2 regions of the Kitasatospora sp. NPDC057936 genome follow, and region 1 is predicted to be linked to the other one. Evidence: riboswitches for the same ligand, from Rfam matches in the RefSeq annotation. Region 1 holds a riboswitch; the other holds the start of a gene.

Region 1 (4,043 bases):
CCTTCCAGGAGCTGACCCAGGCCCACCAGGACCTGCAGAAGCCCGCGCTGCTGGCCGGGATCTCCCGCACCTACCAGCCCAAGGACGAGGAGGGCGAGCAGCTGCCGCCGGAGTCGACCCGGGTGCAGCTCAAGGCCGAGGACATCCTGCGGTCCACCTCGACGACCCTCACCCGGCTGTTCGACGTGACGGCCACCAAGGACTGGGCCAACCTCGGTGCCCGCGCCGACGTGGTGGTGGACGGCCAGGTGCTGCTCGCCCAGGTGCCCGTCCCGTACCTGCTCTTCCTGGAGAAGCAGCTCACCGACCTGTTCACCTTCGTGCGCAAGCTCCCGGTGCTGGACGCCTCCGAGTCGTGGAACCTCGACCCGTCCACCGACTCGTGGAAGACCGAACCGGTGCGCACCATCCGGACCAAGAAGGTGCCGCGCAACCACGTCAAGGCCGAGGCCACCGAGAAGCACCCGGCCCAGGTCGAGGTCTACTACGAGGACGTCCCGGTCGGGTACTGGACGACCGTCAAGTTCTCCGGCGCCCTGCCCGCCCGGCGCGTGAACGAGCTCGCCGAACGGGTGGAGAAGCTCCAGCAGGCGGTCAAGTTCGCCCGCGAGGAGGCCAACGCCGTGGAGGTCACCGACCAGCGCGTGGGCGACGCCGTCTTCGGCTACCTGTTCAGGTAGCCTCCTGATCACCCGTCCGGGGAGCCGGGCGGGTGCACCGAACGGCGCCGAGAACCCTCCGGGAGACCGGATGGGGGCGCTCGCGCGGTGCGAAAAAGCTGACACTGATGTTGAAGCTGACCCAGGGGTCACAGTGGAGGTTCAAATCCTCCCCCCGGCACCACCGGCCGGGGTAGCCCAAGCCAGGCAGAGGCGGGCCCCGTCAAACTCAGACTCTCGCTCCAGTCTCAGCATTCGCCGCCGAACACCGGATCGACCGGGTGCGGACGAACATCGACGAATGCAGGTTCAAGTCCTGCCTGTGCCGCTCCGTGGCACGGTAGTTCAACGGCAGAACGCGTCGGTTTCAATCTGATCCGCGGCCCTTAAACGTGCCGGTGTGAGCAATTGGGCGGCACACAGGGGCCCGGGAGCAGGCTACGCTCCCGGGTCCTCTCGCCTTCCCGGCCCCCGCGTACGCCTCCGCTCGCGCGCGCCCCGACGCGCGCCCGGCGGCTCCCCCGCTGGTCGGGGCGGGGTCAAGCTCAGGTCAAGGGTTATGCCGGAGGGATGGCAAGGCCCTATCCTGTCAAGGATTCGAAAAGACACCTCGTTCGGTGAGGCGTCTTCACGGACACAGGCCACTGATCCCACCCGTCGAGAGACGCTCCGGATCAGGACAGGTCTCCCCGGCCCAAGGGGTGACCCCAAGTGGCTTCCCCGCCCGAACCGGCCGGGGACACGCCGTGGAGTGCCAAAGCTCTGACGAGTTGGGGTGCATCGGGCGGTGACGTCCGTCCGCCCTGCCATGCCGCCGCGGCGCCGGATCGCGGCCGAGATCGGGAGGGGGCGTGATGGACGGAAGTCCTGGCCATAGTCGGCCCTTCACCGTTTCGTTCCCGCCGTCCTTCTTCCGCTGCTCCAGGCGGCTCCTCCTTCCCTGACCTGCCGGGTCCGCTCCGCTTCCCCCCTCGCGTCCACGTGACGCGGGAGGCCCCTGCGCGCGCCCGGTGAGCCCTGCGGTCAAGGTTGGCAGCGCCATGCCACCGGGCGGCCCGATGTCCCGTCCTGCCGGGGCAAGGGGGGTTTCTCCATGGCCACCACCACGCTGTTCTCGTCCGCCACGGCGCGCCTTCGCGACCGCACGGTCGAAGCCGAGCGCCGCACCACCGTCACCAAGGCCGTCCGCTCGTCGCTCGTCTCGCTCGCCGGGCTGGTCGGCGGCCCGGTCACCAACCAGGCCGGCGAGGAGGTGGGCCGCGTCGTCGACGTCGTCGCCCGCCTCTACGGGCCGGAGCCCTACCCGCCCGTCACCGGCCTGATCATCCGCATAGGCCGGCGCCGCGCGTTCATCGCGGCGACCGCCGTCGAGCGGATCCACACCTGCGGAGTGCGGCTGCGCACCTCCCGCGTCGACCTGCGCGAGTTCAACCGCAGGCCCGGCGAGGTGCTGCTCGCCCGTGACGTGATGGACCACCAGCTCGTCGACGTCGACGGCGTCCAGGTCACCCGCGCCGCCGACCTCTACCTCGCCCCGCTCGCCGCCCGCACCGTCCTGGTCGGCGTCGACGTCTCGCTGCCCACCCTCCTGCGCCGCCTCGGCCCGCGCCGCTGGCAGATCCGCCCCACCCCGGACGGCGTCCTGGACTGGCAGTCCGTCGCCCCCTTCGGCGAGCAGGCCACCCACGGCCCCGCCGAGGTGCGGCTGCGCGCCTCCCGCTCCGCGCTGCACCGGCTGCGCCCGGCCGACCTCGCCGACATCCTGGAGGACCTCGGCCGCCACGAGCGCCAGCAGCTGCTCGGCTGGCTGGAGCCGGAGCACGCGGCGGACGCCCTGGAGGAGATGGAGCCCGCCGAGCTGGAGAACCTCCTGCGCGAGGCGCCGCCCGAGCACGCCGCCCGGCTGGTCGACGAGATGGAGCCGGACGAAGCCGCCGACGCCCTGCGCGACCTCAACCCGGGCGAGCGCGAGAACCTGCTGGCCCGGATGCCCGAGCCCGAGGCCGCCGAGCTGCGCTCCCTGCTCACCCACCGCGAGGGCACGGCCGGCGGCGCGATGACCACCCTGCTCGTCACCGCCGAGTCCGCCCAGACCGTCGGCGAGGTGCGGGCCGAACTCGCCGCGCAGGCCGAACACCGCACCGACATCGACGCGGTGACCGTCCTCGACGACGACGGCGTCCTGGTCGGCGACATCCCGCTGTTCGACCTCGCCGTCGCCGAGGACACCACCGTGATCGCCGACCTGGTCGCCTGGCGGGCCCAGTTCGGCCCGCCGGTGACCGTCCGCCCCGACACCCGCCTCGCCGAGGCAGCCCACCACCTGGTCGCGGCCCGCGCCACCTCCCTGCTCGTGGTCGACGACACCGACCGCCCCCTCGGCCGGGTCCTGGCCGACGACATCCTCGACTCGCTGCTCCCCGAGCGCGGGCGCCTGCACTTCCGGAGGCTCCTCAAGTGACCCGCGACCTCGACACCCGCCCCGGCGCCGACGCGTCCGCGGCCGCGCCGGCCGAGCCGCGGTCGTCCGCGCCCTCGCCCGGACGCCGAAGAGGCTTCCGCCGGATCGCCGCCGTCGCGATGGTGGCCGGTCCCGGGCTGGTCGCGGCCAACGCCGGCAACGACGCCGCCGGCATCGCCACCTACGCCAGCGCCGGCTCCCAGTTCACCTACGGGACGCTGTTCTTCATGGTGCTCGTCACCATCGCCCTGGTGATGGTGCAGGAGATGGCCGTCCGGCTCGGCGCGCACACCGGCAAGGGCCTGGGCGCGCTCATCCGCGAGCAGTTCAGCCTGCGGCTCACCGCGCTCGCCGTGTTCTGCCTGCTGCTGGCCAACACCGGGCTGGTCGTCAGCGAGTTCGCCGGGATCGGCGCGGCCTTCGAACTGCTCGGGGTGCCCAAGTGGGCGGTCATCCCGCCGGCCGCCGTCCTGCTCTGGTCGCTGGTGCTGTTCGGCTCGTACAAGTGGGCCGAGCGCATCTTCCTGGTGATGTCGCTGGCGTTCTTCGCCTACCCCGTCGCCATGGTCATGGGCCACCCGGACTGGGGGCAGGTCGGCGAGCACCTGGTCGTCCCGCACCTGGAGCCCAGCAAGGACTTCATCCTGCTGGCCGTCGCGCTGATCGGCACGACCGTCAGCCCGTACATGCAGTTCTACGCGGCGGCCGGCGTCGTCGACCGCGGTGCCAAGCCGGCCGACTACAAGCTGATCCGGGCGGACGCCGTGCTCGGCGCGGTGTTCGCGTGCGTGATCAGCCTGACGATCATCATCGCGACCGCCTCGGCGATCGGCGGCACCGGCCCGCTGGAGTCCGCCTCCGAGGCCGCCGAGGCGCTCAAGCCGGTCGCCGGGCACGGCGCCGAGCTGCTGTTCGCCTTCGGG
Region 2 (4,043 bases), on a different contig from region 1:
GGGGGCGGGAGTTGGCGGGTGTGGTCGTCAACGGTGCTGGGACGGAGGCGGGTTGGCGCCGGGCCGATGCGGTCCCCGGCGCCGCTCGCGGACGGCGTCCACGAGGATCCGGACGGTCGGGACGGGCAGGTCCAGTCGGCGGGCGATCCACGGCGCGGTGTGACCGCCGAGGGCGAGCACCCAGGCCGCGTAGAGCTGGTTGAGCTGCGGCCCGTCCTCGGTGAGCAGCAGCGGGCGGACGGCCTCCATCGGGAAGCCCTCCAGGGCGCGGGTGCTGTAGACGGGGCCGTCCGGGCCCGGCGGAGGCAGCGGGAGCCTCCGCCGGGCCGCCAGGCGGCGGCCGACGAGCAGCACGCCGACGAGCAGCAGACCGGTGGCGGCGGACCCGATGAGGGCGGCGCCGATCACCGGCCGGTCCGGGTCCGAGGCCTCGTTCAGCGCGAGGCCTTCGAGGACGAGCAGCGTCAGGACGACGAGCAGCCCCGCCGCCTCGCCGCGCCGCGGGAGCAGCTTGCCGGGAGTCATCGGAAACCTCATCGTGGCCGTGGTGACGGTGAGTTGGCGAAATGGGTCAGGCCGCGGCGGCCAGCCGGGGGTCGTACTTGTAGCCGACCTGGCGGACGGTCGCGAGGGTGGGCCGGTGCCCGGGGCCGAGCTTGCGGCGTATCCGGGCGATGTGGGTGGAGATGGTGCGGGTGTCGCCGTTGTCGGGGCGGCCCCACACGCTCTCCATCAGCTGGCGGCGGCTGTGCACCCGCAGGGGGTTGGCGACCAGGTGGGCGAGCAGCTCGAACTCCATGAAGGTGAGGTCGACTTCGCGGCCGTTCACGGTGGCGACGCGCTGCTCGGGGTCGATCGCCAGCCCGTTCGGCGGGGTGTCGTCCCCGGCCTGCGGGCGGATGGCCCGGACGGTGGCGGCCCGGACGGAACCGGCCTGTGCGGGGACGCGCTCGGCGGGGGCGGCGGGAACGGCGGGGGCGGCCTTGGCCGCGGGGGCGCTCGCCGTCGTGACGGCGCGGAGGGCGGCCCGGTGGTCGGAGAAGATGACGTCGAGCCGGGGGTAGCGGACGGCCATGACGGGACTTCCTTCGGCGTGATTCTGCTGGTGGAGTGGGTGGCAGGGGCGGACGGGCGGTCAGCTCTCGGCGTGCCAGCGGGCGCACAGCCCTGCCGTCCCGTCGGCGGCGGTGACGGCCTCCCAGCGGGCCCGCAGGCGCATCGGCGGCCCGGCCGGGGCCTGCGAACCGATGGCCCGGAGCACGGTGTCGTCGATCGGGCCCGCGGTGATCGAGCCCGCGGCGATGGGGCCCGCGGCGATCCGGCCGAGGACGCCGGCGAGGGCGGCGCGCAGGCCGCGGGGCGGAACGGTCCGGGTGGTGGTGGGGTGGAAGAAAGCGGCGACGGACATGGCGACTCACCTCGGGTTCAACGGTCGGCGGGCGTGCGAGGGCATGCCCCGGCCGGGCGTGGCGTGGGGTTGGCGGGTTGACGCGCGGGCCCGCCTGGCGGCGTGCGACGGTGACCCCCTGCGGGCACGGCACCGCGACCCGGGGCGGCCGTCCGATGCGGGGCCGCGCGGGCACGGTGGTGTGCGCATGCGCTGACGAAACGTCAGAAGCACGGTGGGATAAGGGGGTTCAGCGTCTGCCGGAGGCGTGCTCGGGCATGCGGGAACGGGGCCGACTGTGGCCCGGACTACTACTACTGCTGTCCATGCGATCGCCTCCTTCCGGTCGGACGCACCACGGGCGGTGCGTTCATCGACTCGGCAGGAGCTCGCCAACCTGCCCCCCGGGCCGCCGGCTCACCCCAACTCGTCAGAGCTTTGGCACTTCACGGCGTAATCCCCGGCCGCAACGGGCACTGCGGGGAAGCCACTTGGGATCAACCCTTAGGTCGGGAAGATCTGTCCTGAACCTGGGCGTCTCTCGACGTCGTCGGGTCAGTGGCCTGTGTCCGTGAAGACGCCTCACCGAACGAGGTGCCTTTTCAAACACCCGAAAGCATAGCCCGGAACCGGGCGATCCTCGACACCTTTGTCGAACTTCTGACACGAACTCCCGGCGAACTCCCGGTACGAACGCCCTCCCCGGAGCGCATGACGTTCGGGTGCCATCCGATTACGGTGGGTGGGAGGCGCTGTGGATCCGGGACCGGTGGTCCACAGTGGTAGGGGAGGCCGGACCATGGGACTCACCAGTCACAAGCTGCTCGCGCTGACGGCGCTGTTCACCGTGGCCACGGTGCTCGGCACGCTGTGGGTGTGGCCGAAGTTGGCCGTCCGGAGCTGGCCGGCGATGTTCCTGCGGCTCGGCACGATCGTGCTCACGCAGCTGGCGCTGGTCGCCACGCTGGGGCTCGCGGTGAACGACTACTTCGTCTTCTACAGCAGCTGGTCCGACCTGCTGGGGCACGATCGCGGGGCGGCCGTGATCCAGGGCGCCGGAGCCACCCCGAGCGCTACGGGGACGAGCGGTGCGGGGGCGAGCGGTACGGGGACCAGCGGCGCCGGGACGACCGGCACCGGGCCCGCCCGCTCGCCCGCCGGGATCCAGGTGCTCGGCACGGCGGACATCACCGGCGCCCCGGCGGGCAGCCGCGACCCGGCGCAGATCGGGCGGCTCGACAAGGTCCGCATCCCCGGCGGGACGACCGGTCTGAGCACCGACGGTTACGTCTACCTGCCGCCGCAGTACTTCCAGCCGGGCGGCGAGCACCGGCAGTTCCCCGCGCTGCTCGTGATGACCGGCTTCCCCGGCGACGCCGCCAACCTCGTCACCAAGCTGCGCTACCCGGCGTACGAGCTCGACCTGCTGCGGAAGGGCGCGATGCGGCCGGCCGTGCTCGTGCTGATGCGCCCGTCGCCGTCGATGCCCCGGGACAGCGAGTGCGAGGACGTCCCGAACGGCCCGCAGGCGCAGTCGTACTACACGACGGACGTCCCGGCCGACCTGCGCGCCTCCTACCGGGTCCTGGACGGCACCGGGAGCCTCGGCGTGATCGGCGACTCGACGGGCGGCTACTGCGCGCTCAAGCTCGGCATGGTGCACCCGCAGACCTTCCCGGCCGTGGTCTCGCTCTCCGGCTACTTCAAGGCGGCGGACGACATCACGACCGGGGACCTCTTCGGCGGCAGCGCGCAGCGCCGCGACGAGGCCGACCTCACGTGGCGCCTCGCGCACCTGCCGATGCCGTCGCTGTCGGCGCTGCTCGCGGACAGCAAGGAGGACGGGAGCACGTACGCGGACTCGTCGGCCTTCGCGGCGGCGGCCCGTCCGCCGCTCACGGTGGCGCAGGCGACGGTGGACTCGGGCGGGCACAACTTCACGACCTGGACGCGGCTGCTTCCGCCCTCGCTCACATGGCTGAGCGACCACCTCAACGCCCCATCTCCGTAGGAACGTTGGCATGGCGCCGCCCCCGTCCGGGCGGATCGGACGGGGGCGGCGGAGGGGGGCTCGCCGGGCCGGCCCCAGCGGCCCTGGTCGTGGTGCCGCGGTGCCGCGGTCGGTGGCGTGGTGGCGTGATGCCGCGATGCCGCGATGATGCGGTGCCGCGGTCGGTGGCGTCAGCGGGCGAGGAGCGGGAGCGGGGCGCCCGTGCGGGCGGGGAGTTCGAGGCGGGTCAGGAGATCGGACGGGGACACCTCGACGACCCGGCAGCCGGCCCGGTGGCGGCAGTGGCGGGCCACCGACGCGTGGCGCAGCCGGTCGAGCCGGCGGCGGGTGGCGGCGCCGATCACGAGGACGTCGTCCGGGCCGGTGACGGCGCCGACCAGGGCGGGCCCCGGTTCGGAGTTGACCACCACGGGGTGGACGACCAGGCCGGACGGGTACCCGCCGTAGGCCTGTTCGAAGGCGATGTCGAGGCGCCGGCGGGCGGCGTGCTCCAGTTCGGACAGTGGTCGCAGCCCGTCCCGGTCGTGCGCGGTCCAGGCGGCGACCGGCACGAGGGTGGCTCCGTGCCGCGCCGCTTCGCCGACGGCGTGGTAGAGAGCGGCGAGACTGCTCAGTGATCCGCTCAGGCCGACGATCACTCGGGTG

What was found. A riboswitch is a leader RNA that binds a small molecule or an ion and turns the genes downstream of it on or off. The one in region 1 is predicted to bind magnesium.
Region 2: linked by a shared signal. The riboswitch ahead of ACFVU9_RS31265 (hypothetical protein) and the one ahead of ACFVU9_RS01555 (magnesium transporter MgtE N-terminal domain-containing protein) in region 1 are both predicted to bind magnesium.

The regions. Positions count from the first base shown of each region.
Region 1 covers NZ_JBHVPD010000002.1:89,397-93,439, forward strand. Annotated here, with positions in the region: gene ACFVU9_RS01550 (hypothetical protein) at 1-680, shown strand, start outside; M-box (ykoK) riboswitch at 1,262-1,441, shown strand; gene ACFVU9_RS01555 (magnesium transporter MgtE N-terminal domain-containing protein) at 1,753-3,120, shown strand; gene ACFVU9_RS01560 (NRAMP family divalent metal transporter) at 3,117-4,043, shown strand, end outside.
Region 2 covers NZ_JBHVPD010000073.1:31,742-35,784, reverse strand. Annotated here, with positions in the region: gene ACFVU9_RS31275 (hypothetical protein) at 28-525, opposite strand; gene ACFVU9_RS31270 (winged helix-turn-helix domain-containing protein) at 572-1,075, opposite strand; gene ACFVU9_RS31265 (hypothetical protein) at 1,136-1,408, opposite strand; M-box (ykoK) riboswitch at 1,802-1,988, opposite strand; gene ACFVU9_RS31260 (alpha/beta hydrolase) at 2,187-3,398, shown strand; gene ACFVU9_RS31255 (universal stress protein) at 3,569-4,043, opposite strand, start outside.